One region of the Aquipuribacter nitratireducens genome, then DNA from elsewhere that is predicted to be linked to it. Evidence: riboswitches for the same ligand, from Rfam matches in the RefSeq annotation. Region 1 holds a riboswitch; each other region holds the start of a gene.
What was found. A riboswitch is a leader RNA that binds a small molecule or an ion and turns the genes downstream of it on or off. The one in region 1 is predicted to bind S-adenosylmethionine.
Positions count from the first base shown of each region.

Region 2: it holds a riboswitch for S-adenosylmethionine, as region 1 does, so the genes downstream of both, WAB14_RS01300 (O-acetylhomoserine aminocarboxypropyltransferase/cysteine synthase family protein) here and WAB14_RS07805 (bifunctional o-acetylhomoserine/o-acetylserine sulfhydrylase) in region 1, are expected to answer to the same signal.
Region 3: it holds a riboswitch for S-adenosylmethionine, as region 1 does, so the genes downstream of both, WAB14_RS04000 (ABC transporter ATP-binding protein) here and WAB14_RS07805 (bifunctional o-acetylhomoserine/o-acetylserine sulfhydrylase) in region 1, are expected to answer to the same signal.
Region 4: it holds a riboswitch for S-adenosylmethionine, as region 1 does, so the genes downstream of both, WAB14_RS03895 (flavin reductase family protein) here and WAB14_RS07805 (bifunctional o-acetylhomoserine/o-acetylserine sulfhydrylase) in region 1, are expected to answer to the same signal.

Region 1 is NZ_JBBEOG010000003.1:322,516-329,743, forward strand. Features, by position in the region: gene WAB14_RS07790 (universal stress protein) at 1-336, opposite strand, end outside; gene WAB14_RS07795 (NUDIX domain-containing protein) at 480-962, shown strand; gene metX (homoserine O-acetyltransferase MetX) at 1,012-2,214, opposite strand; gene WAB14_RS07805 (bifunctional o-acetylhomoserine/o-acetylserine sulfhydrylase) at 2,229-3,551, opposite strand; SAM riboswitch class IV at 3,581-3,693, opposite strand; gene WAB14_RS07810 (hypothetical protein) at 3,805-4,329, opposite strand; gene WAB14_RS07815 (RNA polymerase sigma factor) at 4,314-4,991, opposite strand; gene WAB14_RS07820 (DUF4192 domain-containing protein) at 5,183-6,436, opposite strand; gene WAB14_RS07825 (YkvA family protein) at 6,522-6,890, opposite strand; gene WAB14_RS07830 (DUF885 domain-containing protein) at 7,026-7,228, opposite strand, start outside.
Region 2 is NZ_JBBEOG010000001.1:309,523-316,750, forward strand. Features, by position in the region: gene WAB14_RS01290 (high affinity choline transporter 1) at 1-677, shown strand, start outside; gene WAB14_RS01295 (LLM class flavin-dependent oxidoreductase) at 685-2,007, opposite strand; gene WAB14_RS01300 (O-acetylhomoserine aminocarboxypropyltransferase/cysteine synthase family protein) at 2,025-3,380, opposite strand; SAM riboswitch class I at 3,587-3,675, opposite strand; gene WAB14_RS01305 (hypothetical protein) at 3,778-3,900, opposite strand; gene WAB14_RS01310 (hypothetical protein) at 3,903-4,058, opposite strand; gene WAB14_RS01315 (HhH-GDP family DNA glycosylase) at 4,205-4,855, shown strand; gene WAB14_RS01320 (dihydrolipoyl dehydrogenase family protein) at 4,866-6,302, opposite strand; gene WAB14_RS01325 (hypothetical protein) at 6,299-6,904, opposite strand; gene WAB14_RS01330 (redoxin domain-containing protein) at 6,897-7,228, opposite strand, start outside.
Region 3 is NZ_JBBEOG010000002.1:123,788-131,015, forward strand. Features, by position in the region: gene WAB14_RS03980 (NADH-quinone oxidoreductase subunit M) at 1-294, shown strand, start outside; gene nuoN (NADH-quinone oxidoreductase subunit NuoN) at 291-1,871, shown strand; gene WAB14_RS03990 (polyprenyl synthetase family protein) at 1,868-2,902, shown strand; gene WAB14_RS03995 (Uma2 family endonuclease) at 2,996-3,547, shown strand; SAM riboswitch class I at 3,621-3,713, shown strand; gene WAB14_RS04000 (ABC transporter ATP-binding protein) at 3,951-4,781, shown strand; gene WAB14_RS04005 (aliphatic sulfonate ABC transporter substrate-binding protein) at 4,838-5,884, shown strand; gene WAB14_RS04010 (ABC transporter permease) at 5,881-6,762, shown strand; gene WAB14_RS04015 (hypothetical protein) at 6,857-7,204, shown strand; gene WAB14_RS04020 (FAD-binding protein) at 7,192-7,228, opposite strand, start outside.
Region 4 is NZ_JBBEOG010000002.1:99,880-107,107, forward strand. Features, by position in the region: gene WAB14_RS03880 (GtrA family protein) at 1-476, shown strand, start outside; gene WAB14_RS03885 (glycoside hydrolase family 5 protein) at 469-1,551, shown strand; gene sfnG (dimethylsulfone monooxygenase SfnG) at 1,586-2,767, opposite strand; gene WAB14_RS03895 (flavin reductase family protein) at 2,764-3,282, opposite strand; SAM riboswitch class I at 3,443-3,534, opposite strand; gene WAB14_RS03900 (diguanylate cyclase domain-containing protein) at 3,678-5,468, shown strand; gene WAB14_RS03905 (isochorismate synthase) at 5,520-6,848, opposite strand; gene WAB14_RS03910 (demethylmenaquinone methyltransferase) at 6,912-7,228, shown strand, end outside.

The DNA of each region.
Region 1 (7,228 bases):
GAGGATCCGCTGGGCGTTGGACCCGAGGATGAGCTTGCCGACGGGCGACCGCCGGCGCAGCCCGATGACGATGACCGTCGCGCCCACCTCGTCGGCGACACCGAGCAGGTCGTCGGCCGGGTCGCTGCTGCGCGGCAGGTGCCGGACCTCGTACGCGAGCCCGCGCTCCCCCAGCCGGCCCACGTGCGGCTCGAGGTCGGCCTGGACCGCGTCGGTCGTGTCCTCCCGGCTGCTCACCACGACGAGCCGCGCACCGTGGCGCACGGCGGCGTCGACGCCGTGGGCGAGCGCGGCCCGCCCCTCCTTGCTCGGCAGGTAGCCGACGACGACGGCCATGTCACCTCCAGGTCCCGCACCGGCCGGGTGGCCGGCGACCGCGGTCACGCGGTGACCGTACCGGCGACCGTAGCCCTCTCGGCGGCAGCGCGCGCCACCGACCGTCCCGGACCCGGCGGCGTCGGCGGACGTACGCTGCCCGGGTGGCGGGACGCGACGGCGACGGCTGGGTCTCCTGCCGCTGCGGCGCCCGCCACTGGGGCCGGCACGGCGCCGCGGGGCTCGTGCTCGTGCGGGCGCGCGACGACGGCGCAGCGGAGGTGCTCCTGCAGCACCGGGCGGGCTGGGTGCACGACGGTGGCACGTGGGCGGTACCCGGCGGGGCGCGGGACAGCCACGAGGACGTGGTCGCCGCCGCCCTGCGCGAGGCGGTCGAGGAGGCGGGCGTGCAGGCCGCCGACGTCGTGGTCGCGGCGACGGTCACGGGGACCGACCACGGCGACTGGCGCTACGACTACGTCGTGGGGGTCGTCGCCGCCGGCGCCGCCCTCGGGGCGGCGAACGCCGAGACCGAGGCGCTGGCGTGGCGCCCGGTGGACGAGCGCCCGCAGCTGCCGCTGCACCACGGTCTCGCGCGGGACTGGGACCGGCTGGCCGCCGCAGCGCGCCGCGCGGTCGGCACCTGACGCGCCGTCGGCACCTGAGGCGCGGTCGGCACCCGACGCGCGGTCGTCCTCAGCCGGCGACGCCGCACGGCGCGGCGGCCTCCCCGGCGCTGTCGTCGTCGCTGTCGTCACCGCTGTCGTCACCGCTGTCGTCGGCGTCGGCGTCGGCGAGCGCGTCGGCGAGGGCGCGCGCGACCTGGGCGGTCTCCACGAGGAAGCCGTCGTGGCCGAAGCGCGACGTCACGAGGACGTAGCGCGCTCCCGGCACCAGGGCCGCGAGCTCCTCCTGCTGCTCGGTGGGGTACAGCCGGTCGGAGTCGACGCCCACGACCGTGGTCCGCGCCCGCACCCGTCCGAGCGCCGCGGCGACCCCGCCGCGACCGCGACCGACGTCGTGGCCGTTCATCGCGCGCGTGAGGAGCACGTAGCTGCCGGCGTCGAAGCGGCGGGCGAGCTTGCCGGCCTGGTGGTCGAGGTAGGACTCGACGGCGTAGCGGCCGCCGACCAGCGGGTCCTCGCCGTCCTGCGCGTCGCGGCCGAAACGCGTGTCCATCTCCCAGCGCGAGCGGTACGTCACGTGCGCGATGCGACGTGCCACGCCGAGACCGGTCACGGGGCCCTCGTCGGGCCCGTCGTGGTAGTCCCCGCCCCGCCAGGCGGGGTCGCCGGTGATGGCGGCGAGCTGGGGGGCGCACCACGCGAGCTGGTCCCCGGACGCGGCGGCGCAGCTGGCGAGCACGACGCAGCGCTCGACGCGCCCCGGCAGGCCCACCGCCCACTCCAGGGCCCGCATCCCGCCCATCGAGCCGCCGACGACGAGCGACCACCGGCGCACGCCGAGCGCGTCGGCCAGGCGCGCCTCGACACCCACCTGGTCGCGCACCGAGACGTGCGGGAAGCGACTGCCCCACGCCCGGCCGTCCGGGGCGGGCGAGGCGGGCCCGGTGGTGCCCTGGCAGCCGCCGAGGACGTTCGCGGCCACGACGAACCAGCGGTCGGTGTCGACGGCGAGACCCGGACCGACGACGCCGTCCCACCAGCCGGGCGAGGGGTGCCCGGGGCCGGCCGGGCCGACGACGTGGGAGTCGCCCGTGAGGGCGTGCTCGACGAGGACGGCGTTGGCGACGGTGCCGTCCGCCCCGCGCCTGGGCGTGCCCCACGTCTCGTACGCGACCCTCGCTCCCGGCAGGGAGCCGCCGGCCTCGAGGTCGAGCGGGCCCACGTCGACGAAGCGCCGTCCGCCGGGGGGGTCGCCCTCCCGCCACGCCACCACGCGCCGGGCCCCGCTCAGGCGCCCTTGGCGGCCCGGAAGCCCGCCTCGAGGTCCGCGAGGATGTCGTCGACGTGCTCCAGGCCCACCGAGAGCCGCACGAGACCGGGCGTGACCCCGCTCGCGCGCTGCTCGTCGACGCTCAGCTGGCTGTGCGTGGTCGAGGCCGGGTGGATGACGAGGCTGCGCACGTCGCCGATGTTCGCGACGTGGCTGTGGAGCTCGAGGCCCTCGACGAAACGCCGCCCGGCCTCGACGCCCCCCGCGATCTCGAACGCGAGGACGGAGCCGGACCCGCGCGGGGCGTACTTCTCCGCGAGTGCGTGGAACGGGCTGCTCGGCAGGCTGGCCCACGCCACGCGCTCGACGTCGTCGTGGCCCTCGAGCCAGTGGGCGACCGCGCGGGCGTTGTCGACGTGGCGCTCCATGCGCAGGCTCAGGGTCTCCAGACCCTGGCCGACGAGGAAGGCGTTGAACGGGCTGACGGCGGCGCCGACGTCCCGCAGCAGCTGCACGCGCGCCTTGAGGATGTACGACAGGTTCGCCCCGAGGGCACCGCCCTCGCCGAGGTCGCGGGCGTAGACGAGGCCGTTGTAGCTGGGGTCCGGCTGGTTGAAGCCGGGGAAGCGCTCGGGGTCGCGGCCGTAGTCGAAGCGGCCTGCGTCGACGACGACGCCCGCGATCGCGGTGCCGTGCCCGCCGAGGAACTTCGTCGCGGAGTGGACCACGACGTCCGCGCCCCACTCCAGGGGGCGGACGAGGTACGGCGTCGCGACGGTGTTGTCGACGACGAGGGGGACGCCTGCGTCGTGGGCGACCGCGGCGACGCCCTCGATGTCGAGGACGTCCTGGTACGGGTTGGAGATCGTCTCGGCGAAGAACGCCTTGGTGCGCGGCCGGACGGCGGCGCGCCAGGAGTCGAGGTCGTCGGGGTCCTCGACGAACGACACCTGCACGCCGAGCTTCGGCAGCGTGTAGTGGAAGAGGTTGTACGTGCCGCCGTACAGCCGGGGGCTGGAGACGACGTGGTCGCCCGCCTCGGCGACGTTGAGCAGGGCGATGGTCTCTGCGGCCTGCCCGCTGGCGAGCAGCAGCGCGGCGGCTCCACCCTCGAGGCTCGCGACGCGCTGCTCGACCGCGTCCTGGGTGGGGTTCATGATCCGCGTGTAGATGTTGCCGAGCTCCTTGAGCGCGAAGAGGTTCTCCGCGTGCTCGGTGCTGTCGAACACGTAGGACGTCGTCGCGTAGATCGGCAGAGCCCGCGCGCCGGTCGCCGCGTCGGGGCCGGGGCCCGCGTGGATCTGGCGGGTCTCGAAGGACCAGGAGCTGTGGTTCGACATGGTGACCTCCCGTGGACGGGGGCCCCTCGGGCCCGCGCTTGCCGCCACCGGTCGGGGACGGCCCGGTCCTCACCCGGGGCACCCCACCGCGGAGGAGGGTTGCCGGCCAGCGAGCCGGGGCTTGGCGCTGGCGCTCATGACCTGGGTGCAGGGTACGGCACCGGTCCCGGCGGGACCGGGTGACCCGCCCCGTCGTCCCGCATCCCGGACGCCGGTGGCGTCGCAGGGCCTGCCGACCTGCCGCGCGCAGTGCTCACAGCGTGAGCGCGGGGGTCACCACCCCGGCGAGGACGCGCGGGTCCTCGCTCGCCTGTCCCGGCCCGCCCTCGTCGTCACTGGCGAGGACGAGCTGCAGGTGGCCGGGCGGGACGACGTCGAGGGTGAAGCGACCCGACTCGTCGCACGCCGTGAGGTTGGTGCCCGCCGAGGTCCGGACCTCGAGCCGCCGCTTGCCGCCCGGCGCCACCCACCCGTCGACCCGGTGCCCGCCCGTGACCTCGCTGATGGCGAGCATGACGGTGAGCGCACGGCTCCCGAAGGTCACGGTGCGGACGTCGTCGCCGCGCGCAGCCGCGACCGCGAGCCCCTCCTGCTGCAGGCGCATGAGCTCCAGGTCGAGGTCGCCGGCGAGGGCGTCGGCCTGCAGCGCGAACCGCACCCTGTCGACGAGGCCGTCCGGTGGGGCGTCGAGGGCCTCCCACATGCGCCGCAGCTCTGCGTGCAGCTCGGCGGGGTCCCCGTCCCCGGCTCGCGCGGCGCTCGTCACGTCGTGGTCCACGACCCCTCCTCACCCAGCCGCTGGCGCAGCTTCTTCAGGCAGCGGCCCCGGGTGGGGCCGATGCTGCCGACCGGCATGTCGAGGTCCGCCGACAGCGCGGCGTAGTCGGGCCGGTCGGCGAACGCGATGACGCGGAGCAGGCGCTGGCACCGCTCGGGCATGCCGGCCACCGCCTGCCACAGGCGTCGGCGCCGGTCCGCGTCGACCACCTGTGCGGCGGGACCGGGCGCGGGGTCGGGCGTGGTGAGGAGCACGGGCTCCGCGTCGTCGACCGAGCCGCGCCTGGCCGCGGCCGCGCGGGCGGCGTCCCGTCGCACGGTGACGAGCAGCCACGCGAGGACCGCCTGCGGGTCGCGGAGCGAGGAGCGACGCCTGGCCAGCGCCACCCAGGCGTTCTGGACGACGTCCTCGGCGACGACCGCCTCGATCCGGTAGGCGCGCGCGGTGTGCCACAGGGTCGGTGTGAGCAGGGCGACGAGTTCGTCGCACGCCGTCGTGTCGCCGTGCGACCACCGTCGCATGAGGTCGGCGGCCTTGTCGGCGAGCACGTGACGCGGCCGGGGGGCCTCGTCGCCGTCCGCGGACCGCGAGCCGCCGCGCGCGCCGGGCACGCTCACCGCCCGGACCTCGAGGTCCGACTCGGCTGTGGGGGTGTCGGGCACCGGTCTGCCTCCTCCTGCGCTCGGGTGCCGCGGCCGCGCGGTCACCCGTCCCCCGACGCTAGTGGTCGGCCGTCGGCGCGGCCAGGGTCTGGCCGGCCGGTGCGCGGACGGTCCGCGCACGCAGGGAGGAGGGTGCGGCGGCTGCCCTGATACGCGCCCGCCCGGGCTCGGGCGCCCGGGGTCGGCGGCGCTCACGCCGCGCTGCCGTCGAGCCCGCAGCCCGCCTGCCGCGCCTCGCCCGCGCTCGGCACCGAGGCCCTCCCGGGCTCCACCCCGGGGGGCACCGCGGGGTCGGTCTCGTGATCCGTCACGGGGTGCGGCCCGAGGCCGTGGTCGAGGCACTGCAGGACCAGGGCGGCGAGGGACTGGCGCGGGTCGTCGCGCAGGGCCCGCTCCGCGAGCACGAGCGCGCGGGTGCCGTCGCCCGCGGTCCAGGCCAGCCACGCGTGACCGGCGAGGACGACCGCCCGTCCCAGCGGCGCCGACAGCGACGCCATGCGCCGCAGCACGACGCCCGCGGCGTCGAGCCCGGTGGTGCCGAGGTGGGCTGCCCGGTCGAGGACGTGGTGGGTGTCCCGGCCCGCGAGCAGGTCGCGGGCCCCGCCGGGGCCGGCCGGGGTGAGGGCGGTGAGGCAGGCGTCGCGCAGCCCGCGGTCCACACGCCACGCCCCGACGAGCCGTCCGGTCGACTCCGGTGGCGGGGGCGCGGGCAGGTGCCCCAGCCACTCCTCGAGGAGCTCGGCCCGCCCCACGGGATCCGGTCCGGCGCCTCCGGGACGTGAGCGCTGCGCCCGGACGGCGCGCCGGTGGGCGGCCGCGGCGGTCGCGAGGTCGACGGGCGACGCCGGATCCGGTTCCGGCTCGACCGCGGAGCGGTCCGCGGCGAAGGTGCGGCCCCCCACGACGAACGCGGCGGCCACCGGGTGGGACGCGAGTCCGTCGGTGTCCCGGCCGCCCGGTGGGCAGCATGCGGCGTCGTCGCACAGCAGGGACCGGTACCGCGTCGGCCCTACGTGGACGAGGTCGAGCAGGTCGGGGGCGCCGGCGACGGACCGGAGCCCGGAGCGGACCGTCTCGGCGAGCGCGTCGAGGGCACCGGCGTCACGGCGGGCGACCTCCTCGGCGTCGTCGTCCGCGTACACGGCGACGAGGACGGCGGTGCACCGGTTGCGGACGAGGACACCGGCCAGGTGGGGCCACCCCGGTGCGGGGGTGCCCGGAGGCCCCCCGACGGCGAGGTCGACCCGGGCGGCGAGGCGGACCTCGCGGCCGTGGAGCCCGACCGCGACGAGCGACCGCGTGGGCCGGTGCCCCAGGAGGTACGGGATCGCGGCCACCAGGCCGTCGGGGCGGGTGATGCGCACAGGACCGTCCGTCGGGTCCCCGTGGTCGCCGCCGGAGGTCCGTCCGGAGGTGTGCGGGTCGGTGCTGTCGTCGTCGGCCATGCCCCGACAGTGGCCTCGCCCCCGCACGCCGCGGCAGGCCCGCATCCGCCTGTGGACGACCTGCCGGGCCTGTGGACGGCCGACCTCAGCCGACGACGGTGCTCCGGACGACCCGCTCGCGCGTGCGCTCCCAGTCGAGGAACCGGTCGACCTCGGCGAGGACCGCGCCGGCCAGCCAGGCGGTGACGACGGCGTCGTCGGCCAGACCGAGCGGACCGAGCAGCACCTCCGGCAGGACGTCGACCGGCGAGAGGACGTACAGCAGTCCCAGTCCGACGCCGACGAGACGGGACCGGTCGACGTCCCCGTACCGCCCGCGGAGCAGGTCCGACACGAGGCGCGGCAGCGCCCGCAGCCGCTGCACGAGGCTGTACCGGCCCCCGCCCCGCAGTGCCTGCAGGAGGACTCCGAGCGCCGCCGCGCGACCCGTCCTGCCCGTCCGTGCTGCTGTCATCGCCTGCCTCCGTGGTCCGCCCCGGTCAGCCTGACCGGTCGTCGTCCTGACGTCACCTCAACGCACGAGCGCCCCGTCCTGTGCCCGGCTCGCTGGGCCCGGCTCGCTCGGCTCGGCTCGCTCGGCCCGGCCTGCTCAGCCCAGGACCGCGAGCTCCGGCTCGAGGTCGTCGAGCCCGAGGGGACCGAGGTCGAGCGCGGCGGCGTGCCAGGCCCGCAGGTCCAGCTGCCCGCCTCGGGCCGACGCGGCGGCCGCGGCGCGGGCACGCCCCGCCAGCCACGCGCGCTCCCCCAGCTTGTAGCTGATCGCCTGCCCCGGCATGCCGAGGTACCGCACGA
Region 2 (7,228 bases), on a different contig from region 1:
TGGACCCCGCCGACGGCCCGGTCCTCTTCACGATCATCACGGACGCGGCGCCGATCGGTCTCGCCATCCTCGTCCTGTCCGGGATCATCGCCGCGTCGTGCTCGACGGCGAACGGGGCCGTGCTCGGTACCGCGTCCGTCATCACGCGCAACATCGTCGGCCAGCGCCGCCTCGGCACCGGCCACGGGCACACCGACACCCAGCTCCGCCTCGTGCGGCTGTTCATGCTCCCGGTCGTCGGGATCGGCATCCTGCTCGCCATCCAGGTGCCGCAGACCGGGATCCTCCTCACCCTCGCGTTCGACGTCATGGGCGCGTGCCTGCTCGTTCCGTTCGCGCTGGGGGTCTACTGGGCCCGCTCGACGCCCGCGGCCGCCCTCGCGGCGATCCTCACCGGGGCGGTCGTGCGCCTCACGACGTTCGTCCTCACCCCGACGATCTACGGGGCACCGAACGACCTGCTGTACGTGCCGAACTCGTTCGTCACGGCCGGGTTCGACGGCTACCCGGTCTTCCTCGCCACGGGCGCCTCGCTCGTCGTCTTCGTCGTGACGGCGCTGCTCACCACGCCCCGGCCGGAGCTGCACGACGTCGAGGGCATCGGCGCGCGCGAGGAGATCGACCTGCGGGTGCCCGCCGCGCGGCAGGCGGAGGGCGTGCCGGCCGGGCAGGCGTGAGCACCCCTCAGAAGTCGAAGAGGTTCGCCCGCACCCCGCCGTCCCCGTACTCGCTCCGCAGCACGCCGCGGCGCCGCAGCACCGGCACGAGGTCGTCGAGCATCCGGTGGACGGTCGTCGGGTGGAGGTCGCCGGACAGGATCCAGCCGTTGTTGCCGGCGTCGTCGCCCATCCCCTCGACGTAGTCGGCGAGCTCCTCCGCCGTGCCGACGAACCCCGTCCGGTCCGCCAGGCGGCCCTTCCGCGCCTTCCGGGTCAGCACCTCGCGGAGCGTGTCCCGACCCAGCTCGCCGTCCCTGCCGAGCAGCCCGCGGATCGTGCCCTGCGACACGTGGTCCCCGAACGCCGACGCGGGCACCGGCTCGTCGAGCGGCAGGCGCGTCAGGTCGGTCTCGAGGTCGCTCGACTGCCCGACGGCGATGCGGAGCAGGTCCGCCTCGCTCGGGTGCCGGGACGCCTCGACGACGCGGTCCGCCTCCTCCGGGCTCGCCACGATCTCCGGCTTCACGACGAACAGGACGCGGATGTCCTTGTCGCTGCGCCCGGCGGCCGCGGCGGCGTCGAGGACACGGCGCCGGTAGGCGCGGACGCTGTCGACGTCGAGCGGGGCGAGGGCGAGCTGCACGTCGGAGTGGGCGCCGGCGAACGCGAGCCCGCGCGGTGACCCGCCGGGAGAGACCACCACCGGGTCGTCGCCGTCCGCGAACGGCACGGCGTTGAGCGGGCCGGCGACGTCGAAGTACTCGCCGCTGTGCCGGAACGCGTCGATCCGGTCGCCGTCGGCGAACCGCCACGTCCCCTCGTCGGCGACCAAGGCGCCGTCGCCCCACGAGTGCCACAACCGCCTGACGACGCCGACCCACTCCTCGGCCCGGTCGTAGGCGGCGTCGTGCGGCAGCGGGGCGGCGCCGACGTGCCGGGCGCTGCCGACGTCGGTGACGACGTTGAGCCCGAACCGGTACCCCGACAGGTGCTGCAGCGTCGCCGCCTGCCGCGCCGCGAGGTACGGCGGGGTGATGCCGGCGTTCACCGTCGGTGCGAGGCCGATGTGCGAGGTGACGTCGAAAAGGTACGGCGCGAGCAGCAGCGGGTCGTGCTTCGGTCCGCCGTAGGCCTCGCGGACCCGCAGGTCGAGGGTCTCCGGGTTCCCGAGCGACACCGCGTCCTCCATGATCACGAGGTCGAGCCCCGCCTGCTCGAGCTCGCGGACCGCCTGCTGGTACAGCCGCGGCTCCTGCCAGCGGTACCCCCAGCGGTGGTCCTCGCGGCCCCAGCCCTGCGGGCCGAACCCGCGGGAGAAGAACCAGCCGAGGTGCTGCAGTCGTCCCATGCTCCTGCTCCTGGGGGTCAGGCCGCGGGCGCGGCGGTGAGGGCGTCGCGGACGGCGGCGAGGCCGCGGGCGAGGTCGGCGACGACGTCCGCGACGTCCTCGATCCCGACGGACAGCCGCAGCGTCCCGTCGTGGACGCCGGCCGCGGCCCGCTCCGCCGACGTGCGGTGCGCGTGGGTGGTCGACGCCGGGTGCAGGACGAGCGTGCGCACGTCCCCGAGGTGCGTCATGTGGCTGACGAGCGCGAGGGCGTCGACGAACGCCCGCGCGGCGTCGGTGCCGCCGGCGAGCGTGACGGTGAACACCGAGCCCGCCCCCCGCGGCAGGTACTGCTGCGCGAGCGCGTGCGACGGGTGACCCGGCAGGCCCGGGTAGCCGACGTCGACGACGTCGGGTTGCGCGTGCAGCCACTGCGCGACGGCGAGCGCGTTGCGGCTGTGCTGCGCGACCCGCAGCGACAGCGTCTCGACGCCCTGCTGGAGGAGGAACGCGTGGACGGGCGAGATCGTCGGGCCGAGGCGGGCGGCGACGAGGTCGCGCGTGAAGCGGGCGTAGGCCGCGTCGCCGTGCGCGTCGGTCCACGAGGAACCGCGCAGCAGCGCCGACGGCTCGTGCAGGTGCGGGTGCATGTCCGCCCGGCGCGCCCACGCGTGGTCGCCACCGACGACGACGACCCCGCCGAGCGAGGCGCCGTGCCCGGCGAGGAACTTGCTCGCGGAGTGCACGACGACGTCGGCGCCGTGCTCGAGCGGGCGCAGCAGGTACGGCGTCGCGAGGGTGTTGTCGACGACGAGGGGGAGCCCGTGCTCGTGGGCGAGGTCGGCGAGCGCGGCGAGGTCGTGGAGGTCGTTCGACGGGTTGGGGATCGACTCGACGAAGAGCGCCCGGGTCGTCGGCCGGATCGCCCGTCGCCACGCCTCGACGTCGGTGGGGGTGTCGACGAAGTCGGTACCGATGCCGAAGCGGGAGAAGTTGTCACGGAACAGCCCCCGCGAGCCCTCGTAGAGGCTCGCGCTGCTCAGCAGGCGGTCGCCGGCGGCGAGGACGCCGAGGAGGGCGACGGTGACGGCGGCCTGCCCGGACCCGACGAGGATCGCGTCGTCGCCGCCCTCGAGGGCAGCGAGACGTCGCTCGAGAGCGGTGTGGGAGGGGTTGCCGACGCGGGAGTACGTGTAGCCGTCGTCGTCGCCGGCGAACCGGGCGGCGGCGGTGTCGAAGCTGTCGAAGACGAAGCCCGCGGTGAGGTGGATGGGCGGGATGCGCGCGCCGGACGCGGCGTCCGGGTCGGCGCCGGCGTGGACCTGGTCGGTCGCGAAGCCGCGCGGCTGGGGACGAGGCGAGGGGAGCGGTCGGGGACGGGGGGACTCGGGCACGGATGGGCCTTCCACGGGGCGCGGGCACGACGACGGTGCCGCAGCGCAGGTCTGCGAGGGACGGGTCGGCGACAGCGCGCGGCTGGGGCCGCGGTGCCGGCAGGCGGCTCAGGCCTGACAGGACTCCGTCGCCCGCATCGCCGCCTCGACCCGCACCCGGTGCGACGTGCGGGTGGTGACGACCTCGGTCGTGGTGCGCATGGACTCCTCCATCGGCCGTGGCGGGAGCACCTTCCCCGGAGGGTGGTTGCTGCGGCGTCGACGAGCCACGTCTCTCGGCCGCTCTGGATGGGTGCGACGAGGGAACCGCACGGTCCGGGCGGGTGTCAACGGGCGCGTGGCGCACGTCACCCGCCCGGGCGCCCGCCCAGCCGCCCGGCGTGTGTCGTCCCGGTCGTCAGGCAGGGACGGGCACCGGTCGCGACCCCTCGAGCGTGATGACGTGGACCCCGAGCAGGCGCGTGCCGGAGGCGCAGGCGGCGACGGCCGCGCGAGCCCACAGCTCGTCGTCGGCCCGCACGCTCAGGCCCTCGGGCTCCGTGTGCGCTCGGCGAGCGTGAGCCCGGGCGGGATGTCACCGACGACGACGGGCACGCGCAGCCGCGCGTCGTCGTCGCACAGCAGCACCGCGATCGCGCCGCCGTGCCGGTCGCGCTCGAGCACGACGAGGTCGAGCACGTCGGCGACGAGGGTGGGCTCGGTGAGCGAGCGCTCGTCGACGTCCGGGGGCAGGTCCTCGAATCCCGTGCCGGGAGCCTGGCCACAGTTCGTCCGACGACGTGCGAGGACCTGCGTCCGACGCCCGACGCGACCACGATGACCGGGTGAGCAGCCCCACCCGCACCGACCTCGTCCGTGCGCTCCTCGACGCCCACGGCACGACGTACGCGGCCGAGGCGGGCATCCGGCTCAAGGACACGCCGTCGCCCTTGTTCCGGCTCCTCGTCCTCGCGAACCTCCTGTCGGCGCGGATCGACGCCGGCATCGCCGTCGCGTCCGCACGGGCCCTGTCCTCGGCGGGCATGAGGACACCGAAGGCGATGGCGGAGGCGACGTGGCAGGAACGCGTCGACGCTCTGGGCGAGGGTGGGTACCGCCGCTACGACGAACGCACCGCGACGATGCTCGGCGACACCGCCGAGCTCGTGCAGGAGCGCTGGCGCGGCGACCTGCGCCGCATGCACGGCTCCGCCGACGACGTCCAGGGACTGCGTCGGCTGCTCGAGGAGGTGCCCGGCATCGGCCCGACCGGCTCGGCCATCTACTGCCGCGAGGTGCAGGGCGTCCGGCCCGAGGTCGCCCCGTTCCTCGACGACCGCGTCCTCGACGGCGCCCGCGCGGTCGGGCTCCCCGACGACGCGGACGCCCTGGCCGGGCTCGTGTCCCCCGACGACCTGCCGCGGCTCGCCGCCGCGTGCACCCGCGTCACGCTCGACGACGGCGCCGCGGACCGGGTGCGCGACGCCGCCGCGTGAGCCCGCCGGCTCAGACCCCGGCCTCCTCGAGCAGCCGAAGCCACACCTCGCTCATCGTGGGGAACGACGGCACCGCGTGCCGCAGCCGCGACAGGGGAACCTCGCCGACGACCGCGACGGTGGCGGAGTGGAGGAGGTCGGCGACGTCCTGGCCGACGAACGTCGCGCCGAGCACGACGTCACGGGCGGCGTCGACCACGAGGACGGCGCCGCCGCGGTAGCCGGCGGGGGAGTGCAGGTAGCTGCCGGCGGTCGACATGTCGTGCTCGAGCACGCGGACCTCGTGCCCGGCGTCGCGGGCCTGTGCCGCCGTGAGGCCGACGGCGGCGACCTCGGGGTCGGTGACGACCACCTGCGGGACGGCGGCGTGGTCGGCCCACGCGGTCGTCGGCGGCTCCCCGCCCCGGGCGCGGGCGACGATCGCGTCGGCGGCGACACCGCCCTGGTACTTGCCCTGGTGGGTGAGGAGCACGCGGCCGTTGACGTCACCGATCGCGTACAGCCACGGTGCCCGCTCGCTGCGGAGGGTGTCGTCGACGGGCACCGCCAGGCCGGGTTCGAGACCGACGACCTCGAGGCCGAGCGCGTCGGTGCGCGGCCGTCGTCCAGCGGCGACGAGGACCTCGTCGGCGACGACCTCCCCGTCGGCGAGGGTCACGGTGACCGTCCCGTCGGCATCGCGCGCGACCCGACGGACATCGGCCCCGAAGCGGACGTCGACGCCGTCCTCCGTGAGCGCCTCGGTGAGCAGCCGCCCGGCGACCGGCTCCAGGCGCGGGAGGAGGGCGTCGCCCCGCTCGAGGAGGGTGACCGACGACCCGAGCCGCGTGAACGCCTGCGTCATCTCGAGCCCGACGACGCCCGCGCCGATGACGACGAGCCGTTCGGGCACGCGGCGTGCGGACGTCACGTCACGGCTCGTCCACGGGGCGGCGTCCCGCAGGCCCGGCACGTCCGGGACGGCGGCCGCCGAGCCGGTCGCGAGGACGACGGCGTGCCGGGCGGTGAGACGCGTCGTCCCGCCGTCGCTCCCGCGCACCTCGACGACGCGTTCACCGACGAGACGGCCCTCGCCGCGCACGAGCCGCACCCCCTTGCCGTCGAGCCACGGCACCTGCCCCGAGTCGTCGTAGCCGGACACGGCCTCGTCGCGGAAGGCGAGGACGGCGTCCGCGTCGAGCGGTCCCGTCACGGCCTGCGCCGCACCTGGCACCCGCAGGGCCGCGTGCCGGGCGTGGCCGGGGCGCAGCAGCGCCTTGCTCGGGATGCACGCCCAGAACGAGCAGTCCCCGCCGACCCGCTCGACCTCGACGACGGCGGTCTCCATGCCGTGGTCGGCGAGCCTGCCGGCCGCGACCTCCCCGGCGGGGCCGGCCCCGACCACGACGCAGTCGACCTCGACGTCTGCCTCCGCCCCTGCCTCGTCCTGCTCTCGCCCGTCCGTCATCGTCGTCCTCCTGTCGTCGGGTCCCCGGCGGTCGCGAACGTGCCGGCCGGCCAGGGTGCCCCGGCCCGGCGCTGCAGGCCCGGGGCGGGCGGCAGCGCCCGTGGTCGGAGGACACCAGGCGGCACGCCGAGCACGCACGTCGGGGCGAGTCCTCGCCACGGGTCGAGCGACCGCCACCCCGGCCAGGCAGCGGCGACGTCCTCGGTGACCGCGCTCAGCCCGCCGGCCCAGTGGACCGTGTCCGCCACGGCGGCCGTGCACAACGCCAGGCCGCCGCCGTCGCGCAGCGCCCGCCGCGTCGCCGCCACGACGGCCGGGTCGTCGTGCAGGGGCCGTGCCCGTCGCATGGGCACGGTCCACGCGACGACGAGCGACGGTCCCTCGTCGGGTGTGGCCCCGTCGGCCAGCACGTCGGGGTCGACGCGGACCGCGTCCGCGGACGGGCGCCGCCAGTACGCGGCGTCCGGCGCCCCGCCGCCCAGCACGACGTGCCACGCGCACAGCCACGTGAGGCGACCGGCCCCGTCGGACACGGGCACCGCGCGACTCGCCGAGGCCGGCGGCTCGTCGAGGAGCGCGAGCCACGCGACGGCGTCAGGCACGGGTCCCCGCGGGCCGCTCGACGACCCAGTCGCGGCGCACCTGCCGGGTCACCTCGCGCAGCGACCGGCGCAGCTCGTCCGCGCCGGGTCGCCCGAGGTACCAGTAGCCGTTCCACGTCTCGTGGACGATGCCGTCGGGACGCACGACCGCGACCGTCGGCACGTACGGGTCGTGGACGGTGTCCGTCCACTCGCGGAGGTCGAGCGTGGTCTGCAGCACGCGTGTCGGGTCCGCGAGGAACGTCCACGTCGCGTCGAGCCCCGCGCGGTAGGCCGCCTGCACCTCCGGCGGTTCGACGCTGACGGACACCAGCCGCGCGTACG
Region 3 (7,228 bases), on a different contig from region 1:
GTCATCGCGACGGGCGGCATCATCCTCGCCGCCCTCTACATCCTGTGGACGTACCAGCGGATGATGACGGGCACGACCGTCCCTGCGCTCGCGGCGCTGGAGAGCGACCCGCGGCGTGACATGCGCGGGCGGGAGGCGTTCGTCGTGGCGCCGCTGCTCGCGGTCATCATCGCGCTCGGCTTCTACCCCAAGCCCGTCCTCGACATCCTCACGCCCGCCGTCGACCGCACGATGGAGCAGACCGGCATGACCGACCCCGCCCCGCTCTTCGAGGCCGAGGGGGCCGACCAGTGAGCGCGCTCGCGTCCGTGGCGCTGCCGCTCGGCGGCACCGTCGGCGGGGGCGGCATCGCCCCGCCCGAGATCGACTGGGTCGCGACCGCCCCCATGTGGGTCGTCGCCGCCGTCGCGATCGTGTCGGTGACCCTGGAGGCCGCCCTGCCGCGCGGCCGCCGTCGCGCGGCGCAGGTGGTCGTGTCCGTCGGCGGTCTCGTCGCCGCGCTCGTCGCGCTCGTCCTCACGTGGAGCGACGAGGCCGTCGTCACCGCGAGCGGGTCCATCGCCATCGACGGCGTCACCCGCTTCCTCATGGCGACCGTGCTCGTCCTCGCGATCCTCGGCGTCCTGCTCTTCGACGACCGCGTCGACGACGAGCCCGGCTTCGCCGCCCAGGCCTCCGCGGTGCCCGGGTCGCCGGGCGAGGCCGCCGCACGGCGCGCCGGTCTCGAGCAGACGGAGGTCTTCCCGCTCCTGCTCTTCGTCGTCCTCGGCATGCTCGTGTTCCCCGCCGCGAACGACCTCCTCACGATGTTCGTCGCGCTCGAGGTCCTCAGCCTGCCGCTGTACCTGCTGTGCGGCTTCGCGCGTCGGCGCCGGCTGCTGAGCCAGGAGGCGGCCGTCAAGTACTTCCTGCTCGGGGCCTTCAGCTCGGCGTTCTTCCTCTTCGGCGCCGCGCTGCTCTACGGCTTCGCCGGGTCGATCGCGCTCGCCGACATCCGCACGGCCGTGCAGACCGTGACCGGCCAGGAGGAGCTGCTCGTCCTCGGCTTCGGCCTGCTCGTCATCGGCCTGCTGTTCAAGGTCGGCTCCGCCCCGTTCCACTCGTGGACCCCCGACGTCTACCAGGGCGCCCCGACCGCGGTCGTGGCGTTCATGGCGGCGGCGACGAAGGTGGCGGCCTTCGGGGCGCTCCTGCGCGTGCTGTACGTCGCGTTCCCCGACAACCGCTGGGACTGGCTGCCGGTGCTGTGGGCCGTCGCCATCACGACGATGGTCCTCGGGACGGTCGTCGCGGTCATCCAGCAGGACATCAAGCGGGTCCTCGCGTACTCCTCGGTCGCGCACGCCGGCTTCATCCTCACCGGCGTCCTCGCGCTCGACACCGCCGGCGTCAGCGGGTCGCTGTTCTACCTCGCGGCCTACGGCGTCACGACGATCGGGGCGTTCGCGGCCCTCACCCTCGTGCGCGACGCGGGCGGGGAGAGCACGACGATCCGCTCGTGGGCGGGTGTCGGGCGACGCTCCCCGGTCTTCGCGGCGATGTTCTCGCTGTTCCTCCTCGCCCTCGCCGGCATCCCCCTCACGAGCGGGTTCGTCGGGAAGGTCGCGGTGTTCGGCGCGGCCATCGCGGGCGGGGCCGAGGTGCTCGCCGTCGTCGGCGTGCTCACGAGCGCCGTCGCGGTGGTCTTCTACGTGCGGATCATCGTGTCGATGTACTTCGCCGACGCCGGTGACGACACCGCCCGGGTCGCGACGCCCAGCGCCGCGCTCACCGGTGTGCTCGCGGTCGCCGCGGCCGTCACCGTCCTGCTCGGCGTGCTGCCCACCCCGCTGCTGGGCCTGGCGGAGCAGTCCGGCTTCTTCGCGCTGTGAGCCCCGGCGTCGGCACCGAGGAGCACGCCGACCGCCTCCTGGCGTACGGCGTCGCCGACCCGGCGCTGCGCGAGGCGGTCGTGCTCGGCCTCGCCGACGTCGAGGCGGCCGTGCACGACGCCGTCCGCAGCGCCGACCCGCTCGCGGACGACGCCGCGGGGCACCTCGTGCGCGCCGGCGGCAAGCGGACCCGGCCGCTGCTGTGCCTGCTCGCCGCGGAGCTCGGCACACCGGGCCCGCTCGTGGTCGACGCCGCGGTCGTCGTCGAGCTCACGCACCTCGCGACGCTGTACCACGACGACGTCATCGACTCCGCGACCGTTCGCCGGGGGGTACCGGCCGCGCAGGAGGTGTGGGGGAACACCGTCGCGATCCTCACCGGCGACCTGCTGTTCGCCCGGGCGTCCGTCATCGGGGCGCGGCTGGGTCCGGCGGCGGTGAGCATCCAGGCGCGCACGTTCGAGCGGCTCGTGCTCGGGGAGATGCGCGAGACCGTCGGACCGCGCGACGGCGAGGACCCGGTCGCGCACTACCTGCAGGTGCTCTCGGACAAGACGGGCTCGCTCATCGCGACGTCCGCGCGCTTCGGTGGGATGTTCTCCGGTCTCGACGAGGCCACGCAGGACGTGCTCGTCCGCTACGGGGACAAGGTCGGCGTCGCGTTCCAGCTCGCCGACGACGTCCTCGACCTCGCCGCCGACCGCGCCGACTCCGGCAAGACGCCGGGAACGGACCTGCGGGAGCACGTGCCGACGCTGCCCGTGCTGCTGCTGCGGCGGGCGGTGTCCGCCGGTGAGGCGCCCGCGGGGTCGGGGGACCTGCTCGACACGCTCGACGGGGACCTGACCGACGACGCGGTGCTCGCCGACACGGTCGCCCGTCTCCGGGAGCACCCCGTCACGGGCGAGGCGCGTGCGGAGGCCCGCCGCTGGGCCGCCGACGCCGTCGACGCCCTCGCCCCGCTGCCCGTGTCACCGGCGAGGGACGCCCTCGCCGCCGTCGCCGAGGCGCTCGCCGACCGCACCGGTTGACGTCCGCACCGGCCCGCAGGGCCTGTGGACGAGCGCCGATGACGTCGGCCGCGCTCCGCCAGGCTGGTGACATGCCGGGTGAGGGGGAGGACCATGGCCGCTGTGACGGTGATGCCGCGTGAGGGCCACTGGACGGTCGACGACCTCGACCGGCTGCCCGACGACGGGCTCCAGTACGAGCTCGCCGACGGGGTGCTGCTCGTGACCCCGGCACCGGTCCCGGGGCACCAACGCCTCGTGGGCGACCTCTTCGTCCTCCTGCGGCAGGCGGAGGTGCCGGGCACCGAGGTGTTCGTCGCTCCCCTGGACTACCGACCCAGTCGTGTGCGGTCGCTGCAGCCGGACCTGCTGGTCGTGCGCAGCGAGGACGTGGGCCCGGCGAACGTGCAGCGCCCGCTGCTCCTGGCGGTCGAGGTGCTGTTGCCGAGCACGCGGAGCAAGGACCTGCTCCTCAAGCGGGGGCTGTACGAGGACTCCGGCGTCGCGTCGTACTGGGTGCTCGACCCCGAGGAGCCGTCCCTGCTCGTCCTCGATCTCGTCGACGGCCGCTACGTCGAGACCGCCCGCGTCACCGGCGACGACGAGGTCCGGCTCGAGCGCCCGTTCCCCGTGACCATCCGTCCCGCCGCCCTCGGCCGGCGCTGAGCGACGGGCGCCGCCGTCTCAACCGGCGGACCACCGGTTTCGCGACTCGGGACGCCTCGGGCTACTCTCTCACCAGCCATCCAGAGCGACCGAGAGACCTGGCTCGTCGACGTCGCAGCAACCCCCCGGTGACGGGAGCGGGTGCTACCGCCAGGACCGATGGAGGGAACTGATGTCGGACACCCTGGTCCTCGTGGGACGACCGCACGTCGACCTGTGCCGCCGTGCCGTCGCCGCCTGTCGTCGGGCCGACGGGCGAATGCCGCTGCGCTGAGCGCACCGCGCCGGCGCCACCCCGGGCGGCACCGCCGCCACCCCGGCAGCACCTCGCTGCCCGTCCCCGTCCGACCCCACCGCACCCGCCCTGCCGCGCGGGCGCGGGTCGAGCCCGTCCCGGAGAGTCATGTCCAGCCCCCTCGCGTCCCTCACCCGGGGCGCCCGCCCCGCCCCCACCCCCCACCCGCACGGCGTCCCCCTCCCCGTCCGCGTCGACGGCGTCGGTGTCGACTTCGGCAAGGGCCCCGTCCTCGCCGACCTCGACCTCCACGTGCCGCGCGGCGCCGTCCACGCCGTGCTCGGCCCGTCCGGCTGCGGCAAGTCGACGCTGCTGCGCGTCCTCGGCGGCCTCACCAGCCCCACGACCGGCACCGTCCGGCTCGGCGACGACCCGGTCGTCGAGGGCGACGACCGGGTCGCCGTCGTCTTCCAGCAGCCGCGGCTCCTGCCCTGGCTCGACCTGCGCGCCAACGTCGCCCTCGGCGCCACCCGCCGCCGCCGGCACGACCCCTCGGCGGGGAACGCGGTCGAGGTCGACGAGCTGCTCCACCGCGTCGGGCTCGACGGCTACGGCGACTACCGTCCCGCAGCCGTCAGCGGTGGCATGGCGCAGCGGACGGCGCTCGCCCGCGCGCTCATCGCCCGGCCCGGCGTGCTCCTGCTCGACGAGCCCTTCGCCGCGCTCGACGCGCTCACCCGCCTGCGGATGCAGGCCCTCGTCGACGAGCTCGTCCACGCCGACGGCACGACCGTCGTCCTCGTGACCCACGACGTCGACGAGGCCGTCCGGCTCGCCGACTCCGTCACCGTCCTCGGCGCCGCCGGCTCCGGACGCGCGACCGGGGTGGGCGTCGACCTCGACCGGCCCCGCGACACCACGGACCCCGAGCAGCTCGCCGCCGCCGCCCGGCTGCGGACCCGGCTGCTGTCGCTCGTCGGCGTGGGGGACGACGCATGAGCGCCCCCCGCCCCCACCCCACCCCCGACCGTCCCGACCGCACCTGGAGAACCCCCGTGACCCGCACCGTCCTGTCCCGCCGCACCCTCGGCGCGCTCGCCGCCACCGCCGCCCTCGCCCTCGGCGTGGCCGCCTGCGGCTCGGGCACGAGCACCGACGACGCGTCCGCCGCCGCGGGCACCGAGACCGCCGGGCTCAGCACCGACACCATCAACCTCGACTACGCGTACTACAACCCCGCGAGCCTCGTCCTCAAGGATCAGGGCTGGGTCGAGGAGGCCGCCGGTGACGGTGTCGAGGTGACGTGGACCCACTCGGCCGGCTCGAACAAGGCGAACGAGTCCCTGCGGGGCAGCATCGTCGACTTCGGCTCCACCGCCGGGTCCGCCGCCTTCGTCGCCCGCGCGAACGGCCTCCCGCTCAAGACCGTCGACGTCCTCGGCCTGCCCGAGTGGTCGGCCATCGTCGTCGGCCCCGAGAGCGACATCACCTCGGCCGAGGACCTCGCCGGGAAGACGGTCGCGGCGACGCTCGGCACCGACCCGTACTTCTTCCTCCTCCAGACCCTCGCCGACGCCGGCCTGTCCGCCGACGACGTCGAGGTCGTCAACCTCCAGCACGCCGACGGACGGACCGCGCTCATCCGCGGCGACGTCGACGCGTGGGCGGGGCTCGACCCGATGATGGCCGACGCCGAGCTCAACGAGGGCGCGCAGCTCGTCGTCCGGGCGCCGGAGCGCAACACCTTCAGCGTCCTCAACGTCCGCGAGGACTACCTCGAGGAGCACGGTGACGTCGTCGCGCTCGTCCTCGAGCAGTACGAGCGGGCCCGGCAGTGGATCGCCGACAACCCGGAGGAGGCCGCCGAGCTCCTCGCGAGCGAGTCCGGGGTGTCCGTCGAGGTCGCCGACACGGTGCTCAACGAGCGCACCGACCTCACCGTCGACCCGGTCCCCGGCGAGGACCTGCGGGCCGTGCTCGAGCGGATCACGCCCATCGTCGTCGCCGAGGAGCAGGTCGACAGCGAGGAGGCCGCGCAGACCTCCCTCGAGGGCCTGTTCGGCGGCGAGACCATCACCGAGGTCGTGGGGGCACAGGGATGAGCGTCGACACCCACCACGAGAGGCGGACCGCCGTGACGTCGCAGCAGCCGACGGCGCCGGTCGAGCCCACCACGGGCATCGCCCCGGGCGCGTCCGGGTCGTCGGTGGCCCGCCGTCCGCGCCGGTTCCGCCCGTCGTGGCGGGGCTGGCTGGGGCTCGTCCTGCCCGTGCTCCTCCTCCTCACGTGGCAGCTCGTCACGACCAGCGGGCGCGTGTCGCCGTCGGTGCTCCCGCCGCCGGTCGACGTGCTCGGCGAGGCCCGGCGGCTCATCGAGAACGGCGACCTCTGGCCGACGATCGGCATCAGCGTCCAGCGCGTCCTGCTCGGCTTCGGCATCGGCGCCGCGCTCGCCGTGGTCACCGGCATCGCCGTGGGGCTCAGCCGCGTCGTCGACGCGCTGCTGTCCCCGGTCCTCGTGGCCGTGCGGGCCGTGCCGTCGCTCGCCTGGGTCCCGCTCCTCATCCTGTGGGCGGGGTTCGGTGAGCTGCCGAAGGTGACGCTGGTCGCGATCGGGGCGTTCTTCCCCGTCCTCGCGACGCTCGTCGCCGGGATCCGCCAGGTCGACCTCGGCCTGCTCGAGGTCGCGCGCGCCTACGGGCTGTCGTGGCGGCAGCGGGTGACGACCGTCCTGCTGCCGAGCGCGGCGCCGTCGCTGCTCGCCGGCGCCCGGCTGGGTCTCGCGCAGGCGTGGCTCTTCCTCGTCGCGGCCGAGCTCATCGCGTCCTCGCAGGGGCTCGGCTTCCTCCTCGTCGACAGCCAGAACACCGGCCGCGTCGACGGGATCCTGCTGGCGATCGTGCTGCTCGCCGTCATCGGCAAGCTGAGCGACGTCGTGCTCGCGCTGGTCGAGAAGCGGGTGCTCGCGCGCCTGCGCTGACCCGCGCCGACGACGGACGGGTGAGGGCGGACAGCGACCGCTGACACCGGCCCCGGCCCCGCGCTACGGTCCGCCCGGAGGGGCGGGTGGTCGCGTGGGTGATCTCGCAGGGTCCGGCTGGTACGCGAACGCGCAGCGCAACCGCCGGGAGGGCCCCCGGCCACCGGTGGCGCCGGCAGCGAGCGCCGTGCACGCGTGGGGCACGGCGACGGTCGTGGCCGGGTGGCTCCTGCTGGCCGTGGGGCCCGTGACGCTGCTGTGGCTGCTCGACGCGACCGCACGCGACGCCGGTGGGACGACCGGTCTCGTCACGCCCCTCCTCGTCCTCAGCCTCGTGCTCGCCTGTCTCGGCGTCGCTCTCGTCGCGCTCGGCCGCGGCGTGCGGGCGGTCGCGTGGCTCGCGCACCAGCACGCCGGCGAGCGGGCGACTCAGTCCACGTAGCGGGCGGTGAACGCGTTGCCGAAG
Region 4 (7,228 bases), on a different contig from region 1:
TCGTCAGCCTCCGGATGGGGCGCATGAGCCGCTTCGCGGTGGTGGGGGCGCTCGGTGCCCTCGTCAACCTCGCCGTCATGTGGGCCCTCGTGGCGGTCGCGACGCCGTACGTGGCGGCGGCCGTGGTGGCGGCGGAGGTGAGCATCCTCCACAACTTCCTGCTGTCGGAGCGCTTCGTGTTCCACGACCTGCGCGACGGCGTCCACCCGTGGTGGTCCCGGGCGCTGCAGTTCTTCGCGTTCAACAACATCGAGACCGCCCTGCGGCTGCCGGCGCTCGTGGCGCTCGTGTCCCTCACCGGGCTGCACCCCGTCGCCGCGCAGGCCGTCACGATCGCCGTCGCCTTCGTCGTCCGGTTCCTCTTCGTGTCCCGGGTCGTGTATCGCGGTCGGCCGCCGCGCACGGTGCCCGTCGCGCCGGACGCGGTCGTGGTCGCGTCCGAGGGCCAACCGGTCGGTGCCCGTCGCGGTGCCTGAGGCCGGCACCGCGCCGGTCCTGACCCGCCGCTCCCTCCTGCGGGGTGCGGCGGGCGTCGCCGTCGTCCCGCTCCTCGTTGTGGCAGCCGCGTGCGCCGGGCGTACCCCCGGCCGGGTGGGGGTCAACGTCGCGGGTGCGGAGTTCGAGGTCGGGGGCGCCTTCGACCCCGTGAGCACCGCCGAGCTGCTCGCCCAGCGCGGCTACGAACTCGTCAGGCTGCCGTTCCTTTGGGAGTCGGTCCAGCCCCACCTCGGCCGTTCGCTCGAGCCCGCCTACCTCGCCGAGCTGCGGACGGTCGTCGGGCACTGCACGGAGCGGGGCATGGCGTGCGTCCTCGACGTCCACGGCTTCGGTCGCTTCCGCGGGGAGCCGGTCGGCAGCCCGGCCGTGCCGGTCGAGGCCTTCGCCGACCTGTGGGGCCGGCTGGCCGGAGCCCTCGTCGGCGACGACCGGGTCGAGCTCGGCCTGATGAACGAGCCGCACGACATGCCGGGCGGTGCGCGCGGCTGGGAGACCGCCGCCCAGGCGGCGGTCGACGCCGTGCGCGGAGCCGGGTCCCGTGCGTGGGTGTGGGTGTCCGGGGAGCGGTGGTCGTCAGCGGCGTCGTGGGCCGTCACGCACCCGCGGTGGTTTGTGGAAGACCCGCTGGGCCGTAGCGGGGCGGAGGCGCACTACTACTTCGATGCGAGCAACGAGCACCGGGGCACGTACCCGGCACCGTTCGCCGTCGACGACGCCCGCGCACGACGCGACGGCTGGGAGTCGCTTGCCGCGAAGGTGGCGACCGAGCTCGACGGCTTCCTCCGATGGTGCGACGAGCAGGGGGTGCGCGGGCTCCTCGGCGAGGTCGGCTGGCCGTCCGGTGAGCCCGCGGCAGCGCACCCCGAAGACTGGCGCCGCTGGAACCGGCTGGGCGCGCAGGCGTACGAGCGCCTCATCGGCGGGGGCGTCGACGTCGCCTGCTGGGCCACCGGCGAGCGCTGGGGCGACGGCTACCCCTTGTCGGTGTACACGGGGACTCCGCTGCGTCACGCGACCAGCATCGCCCGGGTCGTGGAGCCGGCGCGGCACTGAGGCGTCCGCGCCGGCTCCCCGTGGCAATGCGGCCTCAGCCGGCCGCAGCGAGGGCCGCGGCGAGCTCATCCTCCAGGTCGAGGTGGGCGACGGGGTCCGCGACCCCCGCGACCTCCGCCTCCAGCTCGCGGACGAGCGGGATGACGCGCCGCCCGAAGGCCTCCACCTCCTCCCGGACGTGGAGGAAGCCGAGCAGGAGCAGGTCGACGCCGACGAGGCGGTAGGCGAGCACGCGACGGGCCACCTGCTCGGGCGTGCCGACGAGCCCGGTGCGGAAGCCGTCATTGTACTGGACGAGGTCCCGGAACGTGCTGTCCGACCACATGCCCGTCCCGTCCGACGTCGACCGGCCCGCCTGCCGGACCGCCTCGCCGAAGCCCTCGACCTTCTCGACGTCGGCGTGGGCGACGATGTCCTCGACGACCTGCCGGGCCTCCGCCTCCGTGTCGCGGACCACGGCGAACCCGTTGACGCCGAATCGCACGCGGCGCCCGTTCGCGGCCGCGTAGCCGCCGACCTGCGCGACCTGCTCCGCGACGCCCTCGGGGCTGTTGCCGTTCATGAAGTACCAGTCGCTCACCCGCCCGGCCATGTGCCGGGCGTCGGTGGAGTTGCCGCCCTGGAAGATCTCCGGGAGGACGTCCGGCTGGGGGCGGAAGGTGAGGTCGCGGGTGCGGAAGAAGTCGCCCCGGTACGTGAAGCCGTCGGTGGTCCACGCCCCGCGCAGTACCTCGATGAACTCCTCGGACTGCCGGTAGCGCTCCCCGTGCTCCAGCCACGTCGCGCCCAACGACACCGCCTCGCCCTTGAACCAGCCGGACACGACGTTGAGGGCGAGCCTGCCGCCCGTGAGGGCCTGGGCGGTGGCGGCCCACTTCGCGAGGACGGTCGGTTGCCAGAAGTAGGGGTGGACGGCGGCGATGACCTTGAGGCGCTGGGTCGCGAGCAGCAGGGCGAGGGAGAACGACGTCGACTCGTGCTGCTCGTCCGCGCCGTAGCTCGCGCCGTAGCGGACCTGCGTGAGGGCGTAGTCGAAGCCTGCGGCCTCGGCGGCCCGCGCGGTGTCGACGTTGTACTCGGGGCTGTGCGACGTCCGTTGGGGCAGGGTCGAGACGACGAGGCCGCCGGAGACGTTGGGCACCCAGTAGGCGAAGCGGAGCGGAGTGCTCGTGCCGGCGAAGCGCAGGGGGTCGGCGAAGCGGACGGGCTCGGTCATGCGACGGCTCCTTCGAGAGCGGCGGGACGCGTGTAGGTGCGGGAGTGGTGGACGAGCGGCTCGACGCCCGGGGAGTCGGCTCCCGTGACGCGGTGGACCTCGCCGAGGGCGAGGAGGGAGTCCCCTGCCTCGACGAACCGCAGGACGGCGCCGGCGACGCGGGTGACGACCCCGTCGAGGTGCGGCAGGTCGTCGTCGCCCCAGCGCCACGCGGTCGCGGGCCCGAAGCGGAGGGCGGCGTCGGCGGCGAAGCGTCGGGCGAGCTCGGCCTGGTCGGCGGCGAGCAGGTGGACGGCGTAGCGGCCGCTCTGCACGAGGGCGTGCAGGCTCGAGGACGACCTCGAGACGTTGAACGACAGCAGCGGCGGGACGAGGGAGACGGAGGTGACGGACACGGCGGTGAACCCGACGGGCCGGCCTGCGTGCGCGGTCGTGACGACCCAGACGCTCGAGGCGTCGGATCGGAACGCGCGGCGCAGGTCCACGGCGGGTCCACCCCAGGTGGGGGTGGTCATGGTGGCTCCTGTGGGCGGTGCGGGAAGGGTGGTCGGGCGGCTCAGGAGGTCCGGCGCCGACAGGCGCTGGACCCGGTCCTGTGCAGGTCGACCACACGGCGGCGCACCAGCCGCGGCGCGCGGGTCGGGTCAGGAGCAGGACGGACGTTCACGGTGATGGCCTCCATCGGCCTGGCGGGAGCACCCTCACCCGTCACCGGGGGGTTGCTGCGGCGTCGACGAGCCAGGTCTCTCGGCCGCTCTGGATGGACGAGGACGACTGTGGCGGCCGTCGCCCCCTCGTGTCCACCTCCCGCAGCGGACGTCTCACGCCTCGGACGTGCTCACGCTGCGTGACGAGGGCCGTCACCCGGTCGGCCCCGCATCGCGACCCGCCCGCTGCCGATCACCAGGACGTGCGCTCGACCGTCCTCTTCCTCGTCGCCTTCACCGCTGCGGCGGTCCTCGGGCGACTGACGGCCACGACGGCAGCGTCGGCGCTGTCAGGACTGTCGCTCGTGTGGCCGGCGGCGGGCGTCGCCGTGCTCTGGGCCACCCAGGTGAGGCGTCCCCGGCAGGCGCTGGCCGCAGCGGGGCTGATGGCGGCGTCGGTCACCGTCGTCAACGTCCTCACCGGCATCCCCGCCTCGCAGGCCCCGGCCTTCGCGGCCTCCAACCTGGTCCACGCCGCCGTCGGCGCCGGCGTGCTGTGCCTGTTGCGCGCCGGACCGCGTCCGATGACGTCCGTCCGGGGCGCCTCGCTCGTGCTCGTCGGCTCCTTCGCGGCCGCCGCGGCCGGCGCCGCCGTCCTCTTCGTCGCCACTCCCGTGTACGTCGACGGGCCGCTCGCCGCCTTCCTCGTCCTCGTTCGCAACCTCGTGAGCACGGCGCTCGTGCTGTCCGTCGCGTGGACCTGGCCGCCCAAGGCGTCGGAGGTCGTCGCGGCCCGGAGGGCGGAGGCGGCGGTCCTGCTGGCCGCGACCGTCGCCGGCTACTGGCTCGTGTTCCTCGTCGCGGACGGGCTCAACATCGCGTACGCCACCATCCCGCTCACCCTGTGGGCGGCTATGCGGCTCGGCCGCTTCCTCACGTCGGCCCACCTCGTCCTCACGTGGTCGGCGACCGTGACGTTGACGGTCCTCGGCCACGGCCCCTTCGCCGGGGCGGGCTCGCCCACGACACGGGTCCTGCTCGCCCAGGGGTTCCTCGCGGTCCTCGCCCTCGTCGCGATGAGCGTCGCCATCAGCCGGCACGAGCGCGAGGAGCTGCTCGAGGCGGTCCGCGTGAGCGAGGCGCGCGCCCGCCGCAGCGTCGACACCGCCTTCGCCGGCCACGTGTCTCTCCGGCTGCGTCCGGACGGGACGACGACCGAGGTGCGGACCGCCAACCCGGCGACCGCGACCCTGTTGCGACGTGCCGCCGGCGAGGTCGTCGGCTCCGACTGGCTGGCGCTCGTCCACTCCGACGACGTCCGCGAGGTCCGTGCCGGGCTCGTCGCGGTCGCGAGCGGGCGGGCCGCGTCCTGGGAGGGCGACGCGCGGGTCCTCCTGCCGGACGGCACGGCCCGGTGGCTCCACGTCCTCGTCGGCGCGGACCTCGTCGGTCGCGACGGAGACGCCGTCCGGGGCGCCCGGCTCACGGTGCAGATGGTCGACGCGACGGACCGCAAGGACGCCGAGCAGCGGCTCACCCGGCTCGCGCTGCACGACGAGCTCACCGGGCTGCCGAACCGGACGCTGCTGCTCGACCGGCTCGCGCAGGGACTCGCCGGGGCGCGCCGGGACGGCAGCTCCGTCGGCGTCCTCTTCGTCGACCTCGACCGCTTCAAGGCCGTCAACGACACCTTCGGGCACCAGACCGGCGACGAGCTCCTCGTGCTCGTCGCCCGGCGGCTCTGCGAGGCGGTGCGTCCCGCCGACACCGTGGCGCGCCTGGGTGGCGACGAGTTCGTCGTGTGCTGCCCGGGGCTCGCGGGACCGGCCGACGCGGACGCCTTCGCCGCGCGCCTCATGGAGCGGATGGCCGAGCCCCTCGTCGTCGGCAGGACCGCCCTCGACGTGGGCGTCAGCGGTGGGCTCACGCTGTCGGAGCCCGACGACGACCCGCAGCGGCTCCTCGAGCGGGCGGACGCCGCCATGTACCGGGCGAAGCGCGCCGGGCGCGGCCGCATCACCCGCGAGGGGAGCGTCGTCCCGGCGCCACGCTGACCCGCGGCGTCCGGCTCCCGGACGTCGCGGCCCGCGGGGCCGAGACCCGGCTCAGCCGCCGAGGGCGTCGCGCATCGGCACGAGCTTCGCCGTCGACTCCGCGAGCTCCGCGGCGGGGTCGGAGCCGTCGACGATCCCGCAGCCCGCGAACAGCCGGACCTCGGTCGCGTCGTCGCCCAGCTGTCCGCACCGCAGCGCGATGCCCCATTCGCCGTCACCGTCGGCGTCGAGCCAGCCGACCGGTCCGGCGTAGCGGCCCCGGTCCATGCCCTCGAGGTCGGCGATGAGTCCCGCCGCGGCCCCCGTCGGGGTGCCGCACACCGCTGCCGACGGGTGGAGCGCAGCCGCGAGCCGCAGGCTCGACACCCCGTCGCGGAGCACGCCCGTCACGTCGGTCGCGAGGTGCATGACGTTGGCGAGGTGGAGGACGAACGGGGACTCCGGCACGTTCGTCCCCGCGCAGAACGGCTCGAGCGCCTCCACGACGGAGCGGACGGCGTACTCGTGCTCGCCGAGGTCCTTGCTCGAACGGGCGAGCGACGCCGCCAGAGCGAGGTCGTGCTCGTCGTCGCCGGTGCGGCGGATGGTGCCCGCGAGCACACGGGAGGCGACGAGGCGGACATGGGTCCGCACGAGCATCTCCGGCGTCGCGCCCACGAGGCCGTCGACGTGGAAGGTCCACGTCGCCGGGTACGCGGCGGCGAGCCGCTGCAGGACCGAGCGGACGTCGAGCGGGGCCGAGGCCCGGGCCAGCAGGTCGCGGGCGAGGACGACCTTGTCGACGTCACCGCGGCCGATGCGGGCGACGGCGGCCGCGACGAGCAGCTCCCACTCGGTGCTCGTCACGGACCCGTCGGCGAACGTGACGTCCCGTGGTGGCTCCGGCCGCCCGTGGGGGGCGGGGGCCTCCACCGGTCCCGGCAGCTCGGCGGCCGCCCGGGCCCCCGGCGCCTGGACCGTCGTGCGGGTGAGCCACCAGCGGCCGTCGCGGTGGCCGACGACGGTCTCCGGGACCTCCAGCACGCTCTCGCTGGCCGAGGCGTCGGCGAAGGCGAAGGAGCCGAACGCGACCGGTCCGGTGCCCCGCAGCCGGACCTCGTCGCGCACCACGGACCCGCCGAGCAGCTCCCGCCACCGGCGTTCGGCGTCGGCGAACCGGTCGGGTCCGCTCGTGCGGATCCGGGCGGCCCGGCCCCACCCCACGAGGCCCTCACCGCGCCGCACCCAGGCGAGCGGCTCGGCGTCGCCGGGGGGGAGCAGGTCGAGCAGCGGTCCCGGGTCGTCGAGCCCGACGGTGCGGGAGACGAGCCGGCCGGCCGGCCGCGGCGTGGTCGCCGGGCGCTCCGCGGGCTGCGCGGGGGAGGACAGGGGGGTCGACATGGCAGCACCAGGGTAGGTCGGCCGCCGGGCGCTCCGCCCACCGCGGCCACCTACCCTGGCGCTGTGACCTCCGGCACGAGGGCCGACCTCGACAAGCGGCCCGTCGACGTCTCCACGATGTTCGACGGCGTCGCCGAGCGCTACGACCTCATGAACACCGTCCTCGCCCTCGGGTCCGACCGGCGGTGGCGCCGACTCGTGACGCGGCTGCTCGACCTGCAGCGCGGGGAACGGGTCCTCGACCTCGCCGCCGGCACGGGCACCTCGACCGAGCCCTTCGCCGCCCTCGGCGCCCGAGCCGTCGCGTGCGACTTCTCCCTCGGCATGCTCCACGTCGGGCGGCGCCGCCGCCCCGACCTGTCGTTCCTCGCGGGGGACGC